2 regions of the Mesorhizobium sp. M0815 genome follow, and region 2 is predicted to be linked to the other one. Evidence: riboswitches for the same ligand, from Rfam matches in the RefSeq annotation. Region 2 holds a riboswitch; the other holds the start of a gene.
The links. A riboswitch is a leader RNA that binds a small molecule or an ion and turns the genes downstream of it on or off. The one in region 2 is predicted to bind thiamine pyrophosphate.

Region 1: another riboswitch for thiamine pyrophosphate. It lies ahead of thiB (thiamine ABC transporter substrate binding subunit); the one in region 2 lies ahead of NKI01_RS23300 (phosphomethylpyrimidine synthase ThiC).

What each region holds. Positions count from the first base shown of each region.
Region 1 is NZ_JAMYOU010000002.1:72,720-80,457, forward strand. It holds gene NKI01_RS02975 (RNA polymerase factor sigma-32) at 1-246, shown strand, start outside; gene NKI01_RS02980 (hypothetical protein) at 243-428, opposite strand; gene NKI01_RS02985 (M48 family metalloprotease) at 501-1,970, opposite strand; gene thiQ (thiamine ABC transporter ATP-binding protein) at 2,225-3,016, opposite strand; gene thiP (thiamine/thiamine pyrophosphate ABC transporter permease) at 3,013-4,629, opposite strand; gene thiB (thiamine ABC transporter substrate binding subunit) at 4,878-5,891, opposite strand; TPP riboswitch at 5,935-6,049, opposite strand; gene NKI01_RS03005 (thiamine diphosphokinase) at 6,177-6,821, shown strand; gene NKI01_RS03010 (ABC-F family ATP-binding cassette domain-containing protein) at 6,823-7,738, shown strand, end outside.
Region 2 is NZ_JAMYOU010000024.1:37,356-45,093, reverse strand. It holds gene NKI01_RS23345 (hypothetical protein) at 1-439, opposite strand, end outside; gene NKI01_RS23340 (type I restriction enzyme subunit R domain-containing protein) at 501-1,055, opposite strand; gene NKI01_RS23335 (hypothetical protein) at 1,059-1,217, opposite strand; partial or broken gene NKI01_RS23330 (HsdM family class I SAM-dependent methyltransferase) at 1,367-1,654, opposite strand; gene NKI01_RS23325 (N-6 DNA methylase) at 1,594-1,740, opposite strand; gene NKI01_RS23320 (prenyltransferase/squalene oxidase repeat-containing protein) at 1,983-2,933, opposite strand; gene NKI01_RS23315 (hypothetical protein) at 2,930-3,277, opposite strand; gene NKI01_RS23310 (hypothetical protein) at 3,319-3,702, opposite strand; gene NKI01_RS23305 (Fic family protein) at 3,727-5,259, opposite strand; partial or broken gene NKI01_RS23300 (phosphomethylpyrimidine synthase ThiC) at 5,436-5,993, opposite strand; TPP riboswitch at 6,098-6,214, opposite strand; gene NKI01_RS23295 (porin) at 6,758-7,738, opposite strand, start outside.

The DNA.
Region 1 (7,738 bases), on a different contig from region 2:
GTCGTCGGCGACACGATCGATGTCGAACGCCGCTCTGTCTGGCTGAAGACGGCGCTCGGCGCGCTCAATGCGCGAGAACTCAGGATTATCGAGGAGCGCCGGCTGAGCGACGAGGGCGCGACGCTCGAAGCGCTCGGCGAGACGCTCGGCATCTCCAAGGAACGTGTCCGGCAGATCGAGGCGCGCGCCATGGAAAAGCTCAAGGCAGCTTTGGTGAAGCAGAACCCGGAATTTCTCGCAGCCTAACGTGCCACGTCCTGGCTGATTATTTCTTGCCCGCTGCCCGGTTGATGCTGTTTGACATATGTCAGGCCTACCGCCAGTGAAATCGAAAGCAGGCAGCAGACCACCACAAAGAACCTTGGAAACCTGCTGCGCTCCGCTTTAGCGACCAGCGTTTTCATCATGAAATTGAAGAAAGTGTACAAAACCGCCTCGTTGCATGGCGCGCAGCTTGCCACGGTATTCAGGCTCTGGCCCTTACACAAGCAGCGTCGCGATTACTTGTCGGTGACGATCTTGACCTTGTCGCCGGCCGAAACGGCGGCGCCCGGCGACAGCGCGTTGAGCACCCTGAACAAATCCAGCTTGCGGTCGACGCCGACCATCTGTGCGGCCAGGGAGCCCATTGTCTGGCCGGGCTGCACCGTGACGATGCGGATACGCAGCGGCTTCAACGCCGCCTTCTCGGCAGCACTCAGGATGCGGAACGAGCCGCTGACCGAGCGCGCCACCGTGCTCAGCGAGGTGCTGGCCGAAGGCGCCGCGGTCAGCAAGCGGTAGACCTGGCCGCCGGCGCGGATCACCGCAATATCGAATTGCCAGCCATCGGCGCCAGCATGCGCGGTTGCCGCTTCGTTGCCGTTGATCGTCTCCTGGCGCACGCTGCTGTCGTCGAGGCCGGCAACCCAGCCGCTGCGGATGTAGTCGGTCAACGAGCGGCCCTTGTCGATCGAAACGCCGTCGAAGCGGATGGCGATGTCGCCCGGGCCTGTCGCCGTCACCGCCGCTGCCGAATTGTCGATGATGAAGCCATTGGGCACCGAGAACGACACGCCGAGGCCAGGATGCAGGAAAGTTTCGCCGCGCACATAGCCTTCCTCCGGTGTATCGCCGTAAAGCAGCCCGTCTACGCCGGAAAGGAATGAATCGCGGTCGCGTGATCCGACACCGGGCGCGCCGAATTGGCGGGCGTGGCGCTGCGCGAGGTCGATACGTTGCGGCGTGTTGGGGTGCGTCGCCAGGAAGTCGAGGCTGGCGTCGGTGGCGCCGCTGATCGAGCGGAAATCGGTATAGGCCGACATCGATTGCAGGAAGCGGCCGGCGGCGTAGGGATCGAAACCGGCTTCGCCGATCGATTTGATGCCGATGGCGTCGGCCTCCAGCTCCTGATTGCGCGAGAACTGGGCCAGCCTCAGCTTGCCGCGGATCAGCGCCGCCTTGGCCGTCGGGTTGTCGCCGAGCACATCCGAAACGACCTTGGTCGCCAACCCCTCTTCGGCTTCCAGCTGCTGGCGCTGCAGGCCGTGATTGGCCGTAACGTGGCCCATCTCATGCGCAATGACGGCGGCAAGCTCGGCTGAATCGTTGGCCAAGGCCAGCAGGCCCCGGGTGATGTAGAGATAGCCGCCCGGCAGCGCGAAGGCATTGACGTTGGGCGAGTTGAGGATGGTGATGCGGTAGGTCTGGGTCGGGTTGGCCGACACTACGGTCAGTCTGCCGACGATCTTGGCCACCATGCGCTCGAGCTTGGGGTCGGAATATTCTCCGCCATAGGTGGCGAGGATGCGCGGGTGCTGCGCCTTCGCCAGTTGGGCGAGCTTGCCGTTGGCGGCGACATTGTCGACCGTGATCGGCTTGTCTGAGGGCTGAAAGCCTGATTCCTGCACGTCGGGAGGCGTGAACATCTGGCAGCTTGCCAGCGCCACGGCAAGACCGGCCAGCGCCAGAAAGCGCGCCAGCGGTTTCACCCTCCGATTGTCGATGCCGGTCGGCAGATCGGCTTCCTTTCAAGTCCTGGCACGTGACCGCGAAAATCGGGCGCGATTTCCGGAAAGCATCACGCGCAAAATCAAGTGCTACGGCGTCCTTCGTGCGTCCGACAGATACGAGGCAGCAAGGGCAAATCACGGTCTAAGCCGGACCAGCTCCTGGCGGACCTAGCCACACTACCTCGACCATGGCAAGCAAGCGCCGCTTCGCCTTCCGCCGGTTTGACCATAAATTATGTCCGCTTCCGGGCAACATCTCGTGATCCAGCCGCAAACGGACCCGAGCCGATATAGCGTCGGAATGCCTCCGGTCCAGCCCCGACGAAAAAATCGGCCGCAGTGCCCGTCGCGGCAACCGTGCCACCATCCAGGAAAACCATGTTTTGCCCGATACGGCGCGCATCGTCCGGCTGGTGCGTGACGAATAGCACCGTCATGCGCTGCTCCGAATGGACGTCGGCGACCAGGTCGAGCATGTCGTCGCGCAGTGCCGGTCCGAGCGAAGCGAACGGCTCGTCGAGCAACAACACCGGCCGGTCGCGCACCAGGACCCGAGCGAGCGCGACGCGCTGCCGCTCACCGCCGGAGAGTTCGCGCGGCAGCCGGCTTTCCTTGCCGGCAAGGCCGACGCGCTTCAGCGCTGCGGCGATTGCGGCGCGGTCAGCCTCGCTCAGCATGAGCGAAGGCGAGCGGCCGAGCCCGACATTCTGCTCGAGGGACAGATGGGCAAACAGGTTGTTTTCCTGGAACACCATCGATACCGGCCGCGCTGATGGCGGCGCAGTGCTGACGTCGGCGCCGCCGATGAGCACGCGGCCTGACCGCGGCGCTTCGAAACCGGCCACCAGATTGAGCAGCGTCGACTTTCCCGAACCGCTCGGCCCCATGATGGCGGTGATTTCCGACGCCGGGAAATCGACATCGAATATAAGCGGCGTTTCACCATAGCTGAACGAGACATTATCGAGCCGCACGGCCGCGCCTTTTTCGACCGAAATCGACCGTTCCGGGCTGATCGGCATCATGATTTCTCCCTCCTTCCCAGCCAGTTCGCGGTCAGCACAAGCGCCAGGCAGACAAGGCCGAGCAGCAGCGCCAGGCCGGCCGCATCCTCGGTGCGGTAGCTGCCCATGCGCGCCAGCAACAGATAGGGCAATGTCTGCACGGAATCGCTGCCGAACAGCGCAATGACGCCGAGATCACCGAGCGACAGCGCCATGGCGAAGGCGAAGCCGGTGGCGAGCGGCCGCCGCAGCGACGGCCAGTCGACCAGACGCAACCGGTTCCAGCCCGAGATGCCAAGCTGTGCACAGAGCCGTTCGTGGCGTTCGCTCGCCGCGTCATAGGCGGGGCGGATGGCGCGGATGGCGAACGGCATCGCCATCACCGCATTGACCACAACCACCATGACAGGGGCGATCGCAAAGACATCGCTGACGCTGCGCAGGAGCAGGAACCAGCCGGCACCGATGACGATGGGCGGCACCACCAGGACGAACCCCGCACCGGTGTCGGCCAGGTGTTCGAGCAGCGTCCGCCTGCCGGTCCGCCGGGTGAGCGCCAGCGCCCGGCGCGCCATAACCAGCGACAGCGACAACGCCAAGGAGAGCAGCGCCGATAGGAGGGAGAGCACGGCACTGGTCGCCGTCGCTTGCCGCACCGCGCTCTCGCCGGCCAGGCGGCCGAGATCGGCGCCAAGCCCGGCCGACAGCGTAGCCGCCATCGGTCCGGCGACAAACAGCAGTGCCAGCCCGATCACCAGTGCGTTCAGCACGGTCTCGGCCGCACCGGCTGAAAAATACCGGCGCGGGGCTACCGGCAGATTGGCGTCGCCGGTCATATTGGCGCCAAGCCGCGTTAGTGCCAGCACGACGACGAAGGTCAGGGCAATCTGCAACAAGGTCAGCGTCACCGCCCGCGCCGGGTCGAAGTCGAAACGCAGCGCCTGGTATATGGCAACCTCCAGCGTCGTCGCGCGCGGCCCGCCGCCGAGCGTAAGCACGATGGTGAAGGAGGTGATGCACAGCATGAAAACGAGCCCGGCAACGCCCGGCAGGGCCGCACGCAACGCCGGCCATTCGATCAGCCGGAAGGCCGGCGCAGCACCCATGCCAAGCTGGCTCGCCAGCCGCCATTGGTTAGCCGGCACCGTCTGCAACGCTTCCAGGAACAGTCGCGTTGCCAGCGGCAGGTTGAAAAAGACGTGGGCGACGAGAATACCCGATAGGCCATAGATGCCGGGCCAGTTCTGGCCGCCAATCGCACCGAGCAAGCCGGCGAAATACCCGGCGCGGCCATAGAGTGCCAAGACACCGAGTGCGGCAACAATGGCCGGCAGCGCCAGCGGCACGGCGAAAAGCTGCAGGACAAAGCCTCGCCCGAAAAACTGTGGATGCCGCGACAGCGCGCGCGCGACGAACAGCGCCGGTGCGACGGAGAGCAGGGTCGACAACAGAGCCTGCCAGAGCGTGAAGCGGGCAACACGGAGGAGATAAGAATCAAAGGCGGAGGCGGCGCCCGACAGGTCGCGCATGGCTTCGACGACGAGCCCGGCGAATGCCCCGCCGATCAGCAGCGCGATGGCGGCGAGCGCGACGATACCGGCAGCGACGCGGGAGTCAGGACGGCGAGCCTGCATTTCGCGCTACCCAGCTTAACGATGGGTGCTGAGAGGAGGAACTTGGCTGAGGTCGTGTTCCCGCCCACCCCCCTCTGGCCTACCGGCCATCTCCCCCGCAAGGGGGGAGATCGGCAGCTTCGTTGCCCCGCTCATTCCTGCCGCAGTGGAGATTGGCGAAAGCGGCTGAGAGCTCAATCTCCCCCCTTGCGGGGGAGATGGCCGGTAGGCCAGAGGGGGGTGGGCGGGAACGAACACCATATGGAATCCTACTTGCTCATCGCCGCAAGCCACTCATCGACCCAAGCCTTACGATTTGCCGCGACCTCTTCCGGGCTGAACAGCAACGTCTTGGTCGGTTTGACAAGCTTGTCGAACGCCGGATTGAGCGGCTTGTCGGTCTTGCCGGCCGGGAACATCCAGTTGGTTTCGGGAATGAGATCCTGGAATTTCGGCCCGGTCATGAAGGCGATGAACTTTTCCGCCAGCGGGTTCTTCGCGCCCTTGGTGGTGATCCCAGCGACCTCGATCTGCAGATATTCGCCTTCCTCGAAGGACGCCGCCTGGTAGCGCGAGGTGTTTTCGGCAACCATGTGGTAGGCTGGCGAAGTGGTATAGGACAGCACCATCGGCGCCTCACCCTTGGTGAACAGGCCGTAGGCCTCGCTCCAGCCCGGCGTCACCGTCAGCACCTTTGCCTTGAGTTTGGCCCAGGCTTCCGGAGCCTTGTCGCCATAGACCGACTTGACCCACAACAGCAGGCCAAGGCCCGGCGTCGAGGTGCGCGGATCCTGGATGACGATCTTGTCGCCGGCATCGCCCTCGACCAATTCCCTGAGGCTCTTCGGCGGGCTCTTCAGTTTTTCGCTATCGTAGACGATAGCGAAATAGCCATAGTCGAACGGCACGAAGATATCGTCGCTCCAGCCACCCGGCACACTGACGTCCGTCACGGCGCCATGCGGCGAAAACAGGCCGGTTGCCTTGGCGTCCGCCGTCAAATTGGTATCGAGGCCAAGCACGATATCGGCCTTGGTCGCGGCCCCTTCCAGCTTCACACGGTTGAGCAGTGCCACGCCGTCGGCGACCGAGACGAATTCGACGACGCAGGTGCACTCGGCCTCGAAGGCCTTCTTCACCGCCGGTCCCGGACCCCAATCGGCGGTGAAGCTTTCATAGGTATAGACGGTCAGCTTATCCTGTGCCGATGCCTGCCCCGGTAGGGCAAGCGCGGATGCCGCAAGCAGGATAATCGAGGCAAGAGAGTGGAAAAAACTGCGCATCGGCGCCTCCTTCGTTCGCGTTGAAAGGAATTGAGGCGTCGGGCTGTCCGAAACGTCTAATCCCTCCGCCGGTACAAACCGGATCAGGTTCAGCGGGTTGGCAGTCTTGCCTCTCAGCCGGTCCGCGAAGATCGCGTCCGGCACCCCGTTAGAGCGTTTCGACACATAGGCCCGGCCGAAGTGCTGCGCAAGCGGAAGTTTGCCGGGCATCCAAAGCGCGGCGTCCTGTTTCATCTGCCGTTTCATCTTCCGTTTCCGGGGCAGGGCTGGTAAGGGCCACGAGATATGAGCACATTCACCATCCTGCTTGGCGGCGATCTCATCCGCACGCCGCTGCTCGACCGCCAGGTCGAAGGCTCCCGCGTCATCGCTGCCGATGCCGGTATCGGCCATGCCCTTATGCTGGGCCTGATGCCGGAACTCTGGGTCGGCGATTTCGATTCCGTGCCTGCCGATTTGCCGGAGGATCTGGCCGCTGTGCCACGGCAGGTGTTTCCCGCCGAAAAGGACAAGACCGACGGTGAACTCGCTATCGCCGCCGCGCTCGAACGCGGTGCGACCAGCCTTGTGCTCGCAGGCGCCTTCGGCGGCAAACGCACCGACCACATCTTCCTGCATTTGGCGCTCAGCGTCCGGCTGGCGGAAGGCGGAACGGAAGTGCTTTTGACCAGCGGCGCACAGGAAGGCATTCCTTTGCTGCCTGGAAAGACTGGCTTCGATTATGTCGACGGTACGCTGTTTTCGGTGCTCGGCTTTTCGGATCTCGCCGGCCTGACAGTCACCGGCGCCAAATGGCCGCTCGCCCATGTCGAGGTTGCCTTCGGCTCGTCGCTGACCATTTCCAACGAGGTCAAGGGCCGGCTGGAAATCGCGCTGGCCAGCGGCCGCGCGCTGCTGCTCGCGCATCCTTTTCCCCTACCTGAAAGCTGACATGGCGCCGCCGCTTCTCAATCTCGACGGGATAAAGCTGACCTTTGGCGGCGCGCCGCTGCTCGACGGTGCCGCCCTGACGGCGTCAGCTGGCGACAAGATCGCCCTGGTCGGGCGCAACGGCTCTGGCAAGTCGACGCTCCTCAAGATCGCTGCCGGGCTGATCGAACCGCAGGACGGCGAAGTCTTCCGCCAGCCTTCGGCGACGGTGCGCTATTTGCCGCAAATGCCCGACATGGACGGTTTTGCGACCGTTCGCGCCTATGTCGAGGCGGGGCTCGGGCCCGCCGATGATCCCTACCGCGCCACCTATCTGATAGAGCATCTCGGCCTGACCGGCGAGGAACGGCCGAACGACCTCTCCGGGGGCGAGGCGCGGCGCGCGGCACTCGCCCGCGTCATGGCGCCCGAGCCCGACATTCTTCTCCTCGATGAACCGACCAATCATCTTGACCTTTCGGTTATCGAATGGCTGGAGGAGGAGCTTGCCCGCACCTCCTCGGCCCTGGTCGTCATCTCGCATGACCGCCGTTTTCTCGAACGCGTGTCACGCGCCACAATTTGGCTCGACCGCGGCCAGACCCGCCGTCTCGATAAGGGCTTTGCCTATTTCGAGGAATGGCGCGACACGGTGTTGGAGGAGGAAGAGCGCGAGCAGCACAAGCTCGGCCGCCAGATCGTGCGCGAGGAGCACTGGCTGCGCTATGGCGTGACGGCAAGGCGCAAGCGCAACATGCGCCGGCTCGGTGAGTTGCAGACCATGCGCCAGCGCTTTCGCGGTCATCGTGGCGCCGAGGGTGCGGCGACGATGACAGCCAGCGACGCCGCCGAATCCGGCAAGCTGGTGATTGAAGCCAAGAACATCGAGAAGAGCTTTGGCGATCTGACCCTGGTCAAGGGATTCTCGACACGCATCC
Region 2 (7,738 bases):
GGCTCATGCCGTCGAATGGTGAGATTTTGCGGGGCTCATCGGCTTTGAAATATGTGTCGATCAAGTGCCGCATATCAGCCTCGTAGCCCTTCAGATCGAGGCTTTCGTTGCTGGCCAGACGCACAGTGTCCCGCGCATTCAGGTAATGCTCGACCTGTTTCTTGATGCGGGCAACGTGGGCGTTGTTGTAGCCTGCGGCATCCATTTCATCCGCGATATTAGCATACGCCCGCAGCAGCCCTGCGGTTGCCTTGTACAGGGCCGCGCGCTGAGGTTCGCGCTCTTTAAGGTCTGACGCGATTTCGGTGTTGCCGCAGAAGAAGTGGATGTATTCCAGTTCTCCTTTCGGCGGCTCCACACGCTCGCAAAGCAGGACAATGCGTTCCAGGGTTTGATCGAGACGTTCTTTTCCTTTTTTCAGACGGTCCTTTAGCAGCACATCCGGAGCCGGCCCGTCGTCGGAATGATCAAGTTCCGACGTATAGACCGCGATCGCATTCTCAACCTTTCTTGAACAGGCCCTTGTAGGCGACGATATAACCGAAATCCTTGTCCTCGCCGTCAAGCCGATTGGTCCGGCAAATCGCTTGGAACAGGCCGTGGTCCTGCATAGACGTGTCTATGTAGACATAGGTGCAGGGTGGCGCATCGAAAGCTGTGAGCAGCTTGTCGACGACCACCAGCAGCTTCATGTTCGCCGGCTCCTTGGTGAAAAGAGCCTTGGCCGCCTCCTCGGTTTTGGACAAACCGCCCATGGCCTCAACGCCCTTCAGCAACTCGGTGTAGGTGTTGTAAATGACCTGCCGGTCGATATCGGTGTTGGCGCCCGTCTCTTCCTTTGTGATGTCCTGCGCATTCGGATTGTACGATGTGATCAGGGCGCACTTGTTGCGGAACGGGGTCTTTTGAAAAAGCTCGAAGTACTTGCAGGCTTCGTAGATGCTGGAGGCCACGGGAATTGCGTTGCCGCGTTCGCTTGACAGGCGGGGCTTCACGCTGAAATCGAAGACGATGTCGCTGACGACACGATCGATGCGGGATCGCGAGCTGAGCACGTTTTACATCGTGCCCCATTTCTTTTTTAGCTCATCCCTTTGCCAGTCATTCAGGGCCTTGGTTTTGGCATCGAACCACTGATCAATTTTGTCCTCTGAACCCAGGCGCTGGTCGATATCGCGTGCTTCATAAACGAGGTCGAGAACGACTTCGTCCTCCACCGCCTCGCTGAATTTGTAGGTGTGGATGATGTATCCCTTGCGCACAAGGTTGCGCCGGAGTTCGGCTTCGGCGTTGCCGCGGAAGAGAACGCCTGCGGCAGAATGCGGGCGCCCTTACCGGCGCTCTTCAGAGACCGGACGATGTGTAGCAGGTAGGCGTAATCGCCCTGCTTGGCGGGCGGTACGCCGAACGACTTAAAGCGATCATGCTCATCATGAAGCGGGTCAAGCCCGGTGCTCCAGCGCTTGTCGCTGAAGGGCGGATTGGCGACGACGTAATCAAGGGTCTTGAGCGCATCGCCGTCGCGGAATTTGGGATCGGTGAGGGTGTTGCCCTGCATGATCATCGCGGTGGGTGTGTTGTGCAGGATCATGTTCATGCGCGCGAGACCGCTGGTGGCCGAATCCTTCTCCTGCCCGTAGAGCGTGACATTGATCCCGGCCTCGTCGGCCTGCGGCTGACTTCGGCGGGGGTGTAGAACTGGCCTTTGCTCTTTCCGCTCTCAGTCGCGAAATGGCGCATCAGATATTCGTAGGCATCGCCGAGAATGTCGTCGCCATCGGCGCTCGTTGCTGCCGAACTGGTAACGTCCGGTCATCAGCACATCCGGGGCCATGTCGCCGGGGCATCGCTGCCCCCATATTCTTCCGCGGCCTTGCGGAATAGCCGCCATAACATCCTTTGGAATATCGCTTCTTTTCATCATCCCCCTTAATCACGTACATTCACTGCAACAGGTTCAAGTCGAGCAGCGACGGGGCATACTATTCGATAAAGCGCCGGGCATGCTTCATCCCGTCTCTGAGTTCCGCTTCGCTAATTTCGTGAGCGCGATGGATGATCCCGTCACGCCGCCCGACCAACGCACTCAGATTGTCGCGGTGGGACAGCCGTTGCGGCGCGTGCAGCACCCCGATCCGTTGCAACGCAGCCTGCAGAGCGCCGAGCGCTTCCCGGCGGCCGAGCGTCTCAGTGCCGTTTTCGCGGAAGGCTGACAGCGCCAAATCTTCCCGCCGCTCAAACAGCCCATAGAGGAACATTTCCACAGCATGCACGGTCGCTATGGCAGCAAGCCGCCGATTATTGGTGCCGCCTTCCAGCTGCAGCTCTTCTGCCTTGCGGAAGAAGTCGCGCGCCATCAGGAGAAAGCCATCGACCTGCGGCAGCATCTCGTTTTGGCGCGCGAGATATTCAAGCATCAAGGCCGCGACAAAATCCTCTGCCCACGGCTCTGCCTGCCAGCCTCCCAGCACGGTCTGACCGGAGACCAGCCAGGCATCTCCAGCCGCCAGCACGTGGGGCACGTCATCGACAAAATCAGACCGGCGAATAGCCTCCATCGCGAGTGTCGTGGCGATGACCTCGGGATCGTCGTCGCCCGCGTCGCGCGCAAGCGCGCCTGTGTCAGGAATAACTTGTGTGATCAGCCATGACACGGCTTTCCGAATTGCGTCGTGGTAGCGGTCATCGCCAAGCCGCTGAAGGGCGACTGTCGCAAGGGCCGTGGCGCGCAGGCCGGGCCGGGGAACCCCTTCTCTAGTTTCATTCCAGTAGCCCCCACCCTCCTGGCGGCGCACGAGGCGATCAGTCAGGACCGCAATTTCCCGGCGCAGATCGCCGATAAGTTTCGGGCTTCGCGAACAGCGCCAGAGTGCGTAGCCGATATCTTCAACCGGGGCGGCGGCTTCTCCCTCGCCAGTGCCGAGCGCGATCATACCGTTGCGCATTCGGCCAGCGCGCCGTCAAGGCGCCCCGCTTCCGTCGCGCTGCCGTAAAGGTCCAGGAACCACGCCAGCGAATAAGACCAGTCGGCAGGCAAGTCCTGCCCATTGTGATCCCTTGCGACGACGGCCACGACGGCGTTGCGGCCTTCGGGCGTGCGGGGCTCTATCCCAAGGATCGGGTATAATTCGGGTGTCGGCTGCTGAAGGATACGCGCCGGCACGAGCGACAGTGCTTTCTCCAGCGAGGGAGGAAAATCCTCCAGTTCTTCGGCCAGTTCGGCAGCTTCTCTCCTTCGTCCCTCGCGGCGCGCTTCTACATATTCTGCCGCAACCACGGCAACGGTGCGCTGCGCCCGTTCAGCGGTGCCGGTGGCAATCAGCTTGGCCGGAATGTCACCATCCTTGATCGCCCAGTGCGTACGGTGCTGTTGAACTGTTGAATGCCCAGCCGGTCCGCAATTCTCAACACCGCTGACCGGTCGAGAAAGGCATGTTCCGGATCGGGCTCGAAGGTGAAGGCCAGTTCGTGTCCGCGCCGAACGATATTGCGTATGCGGCCGTCCCGGACCACGCGCGCGTGCGGGCCTCCCGCCCCGACTTCGTACATCAACAGCGCCGGGTTTTCCTCCAGCCGGCGCAATGTTTCAGGGCGCGCGAGGTCGATAGCCTCGGCCTCGGCGCCGCTATATTCCTTGAACCGGTCAATGGTTGACGTGAACGGCGGCGTTTCCCACCACTCGCCGCGGCCCGAGACAAGCAAGTTAAACATGGCACACCACCGACCTCACGCCGCCTTCTCCATAGACCACTTCACCCGTTCGGCGAGAAAGGCGGCGAATGTTTTCACATTCATATTGCCGCTCGCCTCCTCCAGCCCTGCGAGGTAGGCCTTCCGGTCATCGACTCTGACGACTGTCCAGGGGTAACCGCCTGAAGCCAGCATCGCGTTCATGAGGAACCGCGCCATCCGTCCGTTGCCGTCCGGATAGGGGTGCACATAGCCCACAAGCCAATGCCCCAGCACGGCACGCACGGAGGCCTCCTTCTCCGCCTCCAGCAGGTCGAACAGCTCATTCATACCATCGGCCACCGCTCCGGTACGCGGCGGCACGTGCTGCGAGCCGCGCAGGTACACAGGGTGATTGCGATATCCCGCAAGCGCGCTGGCTTTGAGGATCCCGGCGGTCACTGACGGCGCGAACAGCTCCCGGTACCACTCCCGGTGAGTGTCCCGCGTCAACGCGCCGGCTGGCTTGCCGTTGATGATCGCGGCAACAGAGTCTTTGACCTTCTGGAATGCGAGGTAGTAGCCACGCGCGGCAAGCGCATCCCGGTTCTTGCGGTCCTCTTCATCAATCTCCGGATTCCAGCTCCCCTCGCGCACCCGGTCGATGAGTTCCGGGGTGACGCTGTACCCTTCTATCGACAGCGAATGGTAGGCGTCGCTTTCGTAGATATCCTCGACGAACTTCATATAGGCGTCTTTGTCGGACGGCAGTCCGGGTGCCTTCGGGAATATCTCGATGATGGCTTCGCGCTGCGATTGCCAGATCGCGCGCAGGCGGGCGACCAACGGCGGTACGCCCGTCGCAATGGTTGTCACTCCAATTTGTCCCGCGAACGGATCGGATTCGCGCACGTCATAGCCGGCGGCTTTGAAGGCGGCCACGATTTCATCGGCAAAGGAGGCGCGTCCTACGCGACGGAAGGCCCCCGCAAGCCGTCCCGCCACGGCGGAATGGCCGCCATCAAGCAGCAGGGCCAGAATGGTTGATACGTCGCGCACCGACGCCATGGCGATCTGCATCTCGATAGGGGCGCGCTGGAAGAACGCTTCCGGCACCCGGGTAAGGGCGGCCTCGACAGTGAACACGCGCTGGCCGTTTTTCTCTGTCAGTTCGGCCGGCATCTCCTTGACCTTGAGGTCATAGAGCGAAGTGCCGAACAGCAGGTCGATTTTGTTATTCGTGCCTTTGGGGGTGTTCACCACCACCTGAGGCGGAATAGTGGGCGCTTCCGCGTGCAGAAGCAGCGACTGCTCCGGTGACAGGAACCAGTACTTGCCGAACCGGTCATTGCAGTAAAGGGAGCAGAACTCCCAGAAGCTCGCGTACCAGGGGGTGGTGTCTTGCTGCTGTGCCTGCGGGCCGGTCGACATGAGCCAGCCTTTGATAACATCGCGCAGGAACCCGTTCTGCAGCAGCCGCTCCCGGTGGACGCGGGTCAGCTCATCTGATTTGAATATGCGCCGCCCACCCTCCTGCAGCTCTTTGAGGACGGCCAGTGATACAGCGAGTTTTTCATGGGGCTTGGCCATGGCCGTGCCTTTGCAACTTTTTTAGAGCTGTGCGATTGCAAGTATATAGTGCTGATAGGCGACAAGTCAATGATGCTGTGGAGTTGCAAGTTTTTTAGGTCGTGCGATAACAAGTTTTTTATGCGATAATCGGCAAGTGCGATCGTTTCCATAGCCGCGCGAAGGATCGTTACCCGGATGAGCCGAGACCCAGCTCCCTCTTCTCGGACGAATTCCGGCGTGACGAAATCGGGAATGGCTGCGCCGAAGCTTTCGCCGTCGCGTTGCAGCTTGCCTCGAAGGATCTCGCGGCCGAGGTTCTCGCGGATGGCGACGAATTCCATTTCGGGGGTGATGATGCCGGTGCGCGCATAGGCAAGCTGGGTCACTGCCTTGCCCGACTTGGCCCTGAGCGGCCGGTTGCGCACGGGAAATTCCGGCGTCAGGCGTTCGCCCGTCGCGAATCCGTTGTCCTCCGGCCGGACATGGCGGCCGTCACAGCCCTCGACATCGCCGCGCGCCAAAATCCATTCGTGGCGAAGTCGGGCCAGGCCTTTTTCGATGCTGGTTTCGACAGTCGGGTCGGTATAGGGGCCGGACGGATCGTAGACGGTGACGGGCGGTTCGCCGGCCGTCGGGTGGACGGAGATTTCGCGCATCGGCACGTTGATGTGCGGATAGAGGACGCCGGACCTATGGATTTTCCGTGAGGCAGGCAGCGGTCCCGTCGAGACGGCGGGGCTGAGGGCATTCATCTTGAGGCTCCTTTGCTCGTTGCATTGGAAACCCAGTTCTGTGCCGGGAGGATGAAAAGACGCTTCTGTCGACCTGCCGAAACAGGACCTCGGGCGTAAACTCCCGCAAAGCGCTTGCACCGTCCCTACGCCAGTATGAACTGGATCAGGTTCAACGGGTCACTGCGCCGCGAAAGCCAGCAGTATCTCAGCCCCTTGCCGGGACTCCCCTGGTGAATGCCTCAAATTGAGCGGGCCGGAACTATCTCGTCAAGCGCATTCGGCCCGCGCCGGTGATCGTCGGGCGATCGGCGGCCAGGCGCAAGATCGGATGGAGCGTCGCCTGAGAATCGTCTGTTCCTCGATCAGCCTCGCTTATGCTCTGGAGCTTGTTCTCTCGCGCCCGAATTTCCGCGGGGATGGCTGAACGGAGGCGATCCATTTGCGATTTTCAAGTGCGTCGGGCCGCACCCCCACAATCGCTCAACAAGTCGAACACGTCTTGACCCGACTGGGCCTTCAAGTTCGGACCTGAAACCTGGCCGGGTACTGCTGGATGGCAGGGTCCGTCAAGCGGGCGGAAGGGATGAGGAAATGAAAGAGCTGCAGATCAAAACACAGCGATGAATATCGCCTGCGCGATCATCCGGACCAGATCTGATATGAAACATCGTCCGGCCCCGAGATCGAGGCTCCAATCTCGTATAGCTTCCATGCGACGTTCTCTTGGAGTGTTGCGGGATTGGTCCGCTCAACCGGATCTCGGAGCTCAACCCTTTCATCCGTTAGAATGAGCGTTCGAAACGCAGGATTCCGCCGACACTGCTCTTCTTGTTGGCGTTGGTCCAATTCACGTTGGAAGCGTCCAGCTTGCCGACGGCGAAGTTACCGTATCGGCCATAGTCGAGTTCCGCCGTAACTGTGAAATCTGGAAGAAACGCATAGGCGACGTTTGCAGCGACACCATGGTTCTTGAGCTGATCACCGGAGAGCTGAAGCTTGAACGAAGTTGTCTCGTTGAGCTCGTAAGCGGCGCCAGCCCAGAAAGCCCAGTTCCCGCCCCAAATCTTATAGAAGCCGCGACCATGAGCGTCGATCGCGTTCGTGGAGTCGTCGTTGAGCTTGCCCCTGGAACCGTAGCCGAACATTCCGAACAGCAACAGTTTGTTGGTGACATTGATGTCGACACGGACCTTGGCGGCCACCGATTCGTAGTTGCTATCGTAAGCGGCAACGCCGGTGATCGCGCCCCAGCCATGTGTGTATTTCAAGCCGCCGACTACGTGCGGAGCGTAGCTGTCGATTGTGCCGACCACGCCCGAGCCTTCTTCGAGCGAAACCACGGCCGAAAAGCCGTTCCCGACGTCGAAGTAGTACTGAACCACATTGGTATCGAAAGGGCCGTACGGAACCGGCGTCTGGTTGAGTACGTCACCCGCGCCGCCAATAAACATGTCGAAGGCCGACCAGTCCTTACCAACTCGGAGGTCACCAAGCTGAATCCAGGCGAAAGTCAAAGTGCTGTCTCCGTTGAAGGCATAGGGCCGAGAACTGTCCGAAACCGAAGCGCCGCGGTTGCCGAAGTTCATGCGGGTTTCGGTGTAGGTCTTCAACGTGCCGAGTTCGGTCTCCTGGCCGGTCCAAGTTTTCAATGTGAAGCGCGTGTTGTTTTGCCATGTGCCCTGATCCTCACCAGTCCTCACATCCGAGGTTCTTGCGTGATCAACCAATCCGACATGGCCCAAGCCGACGTCGTAACGGACATA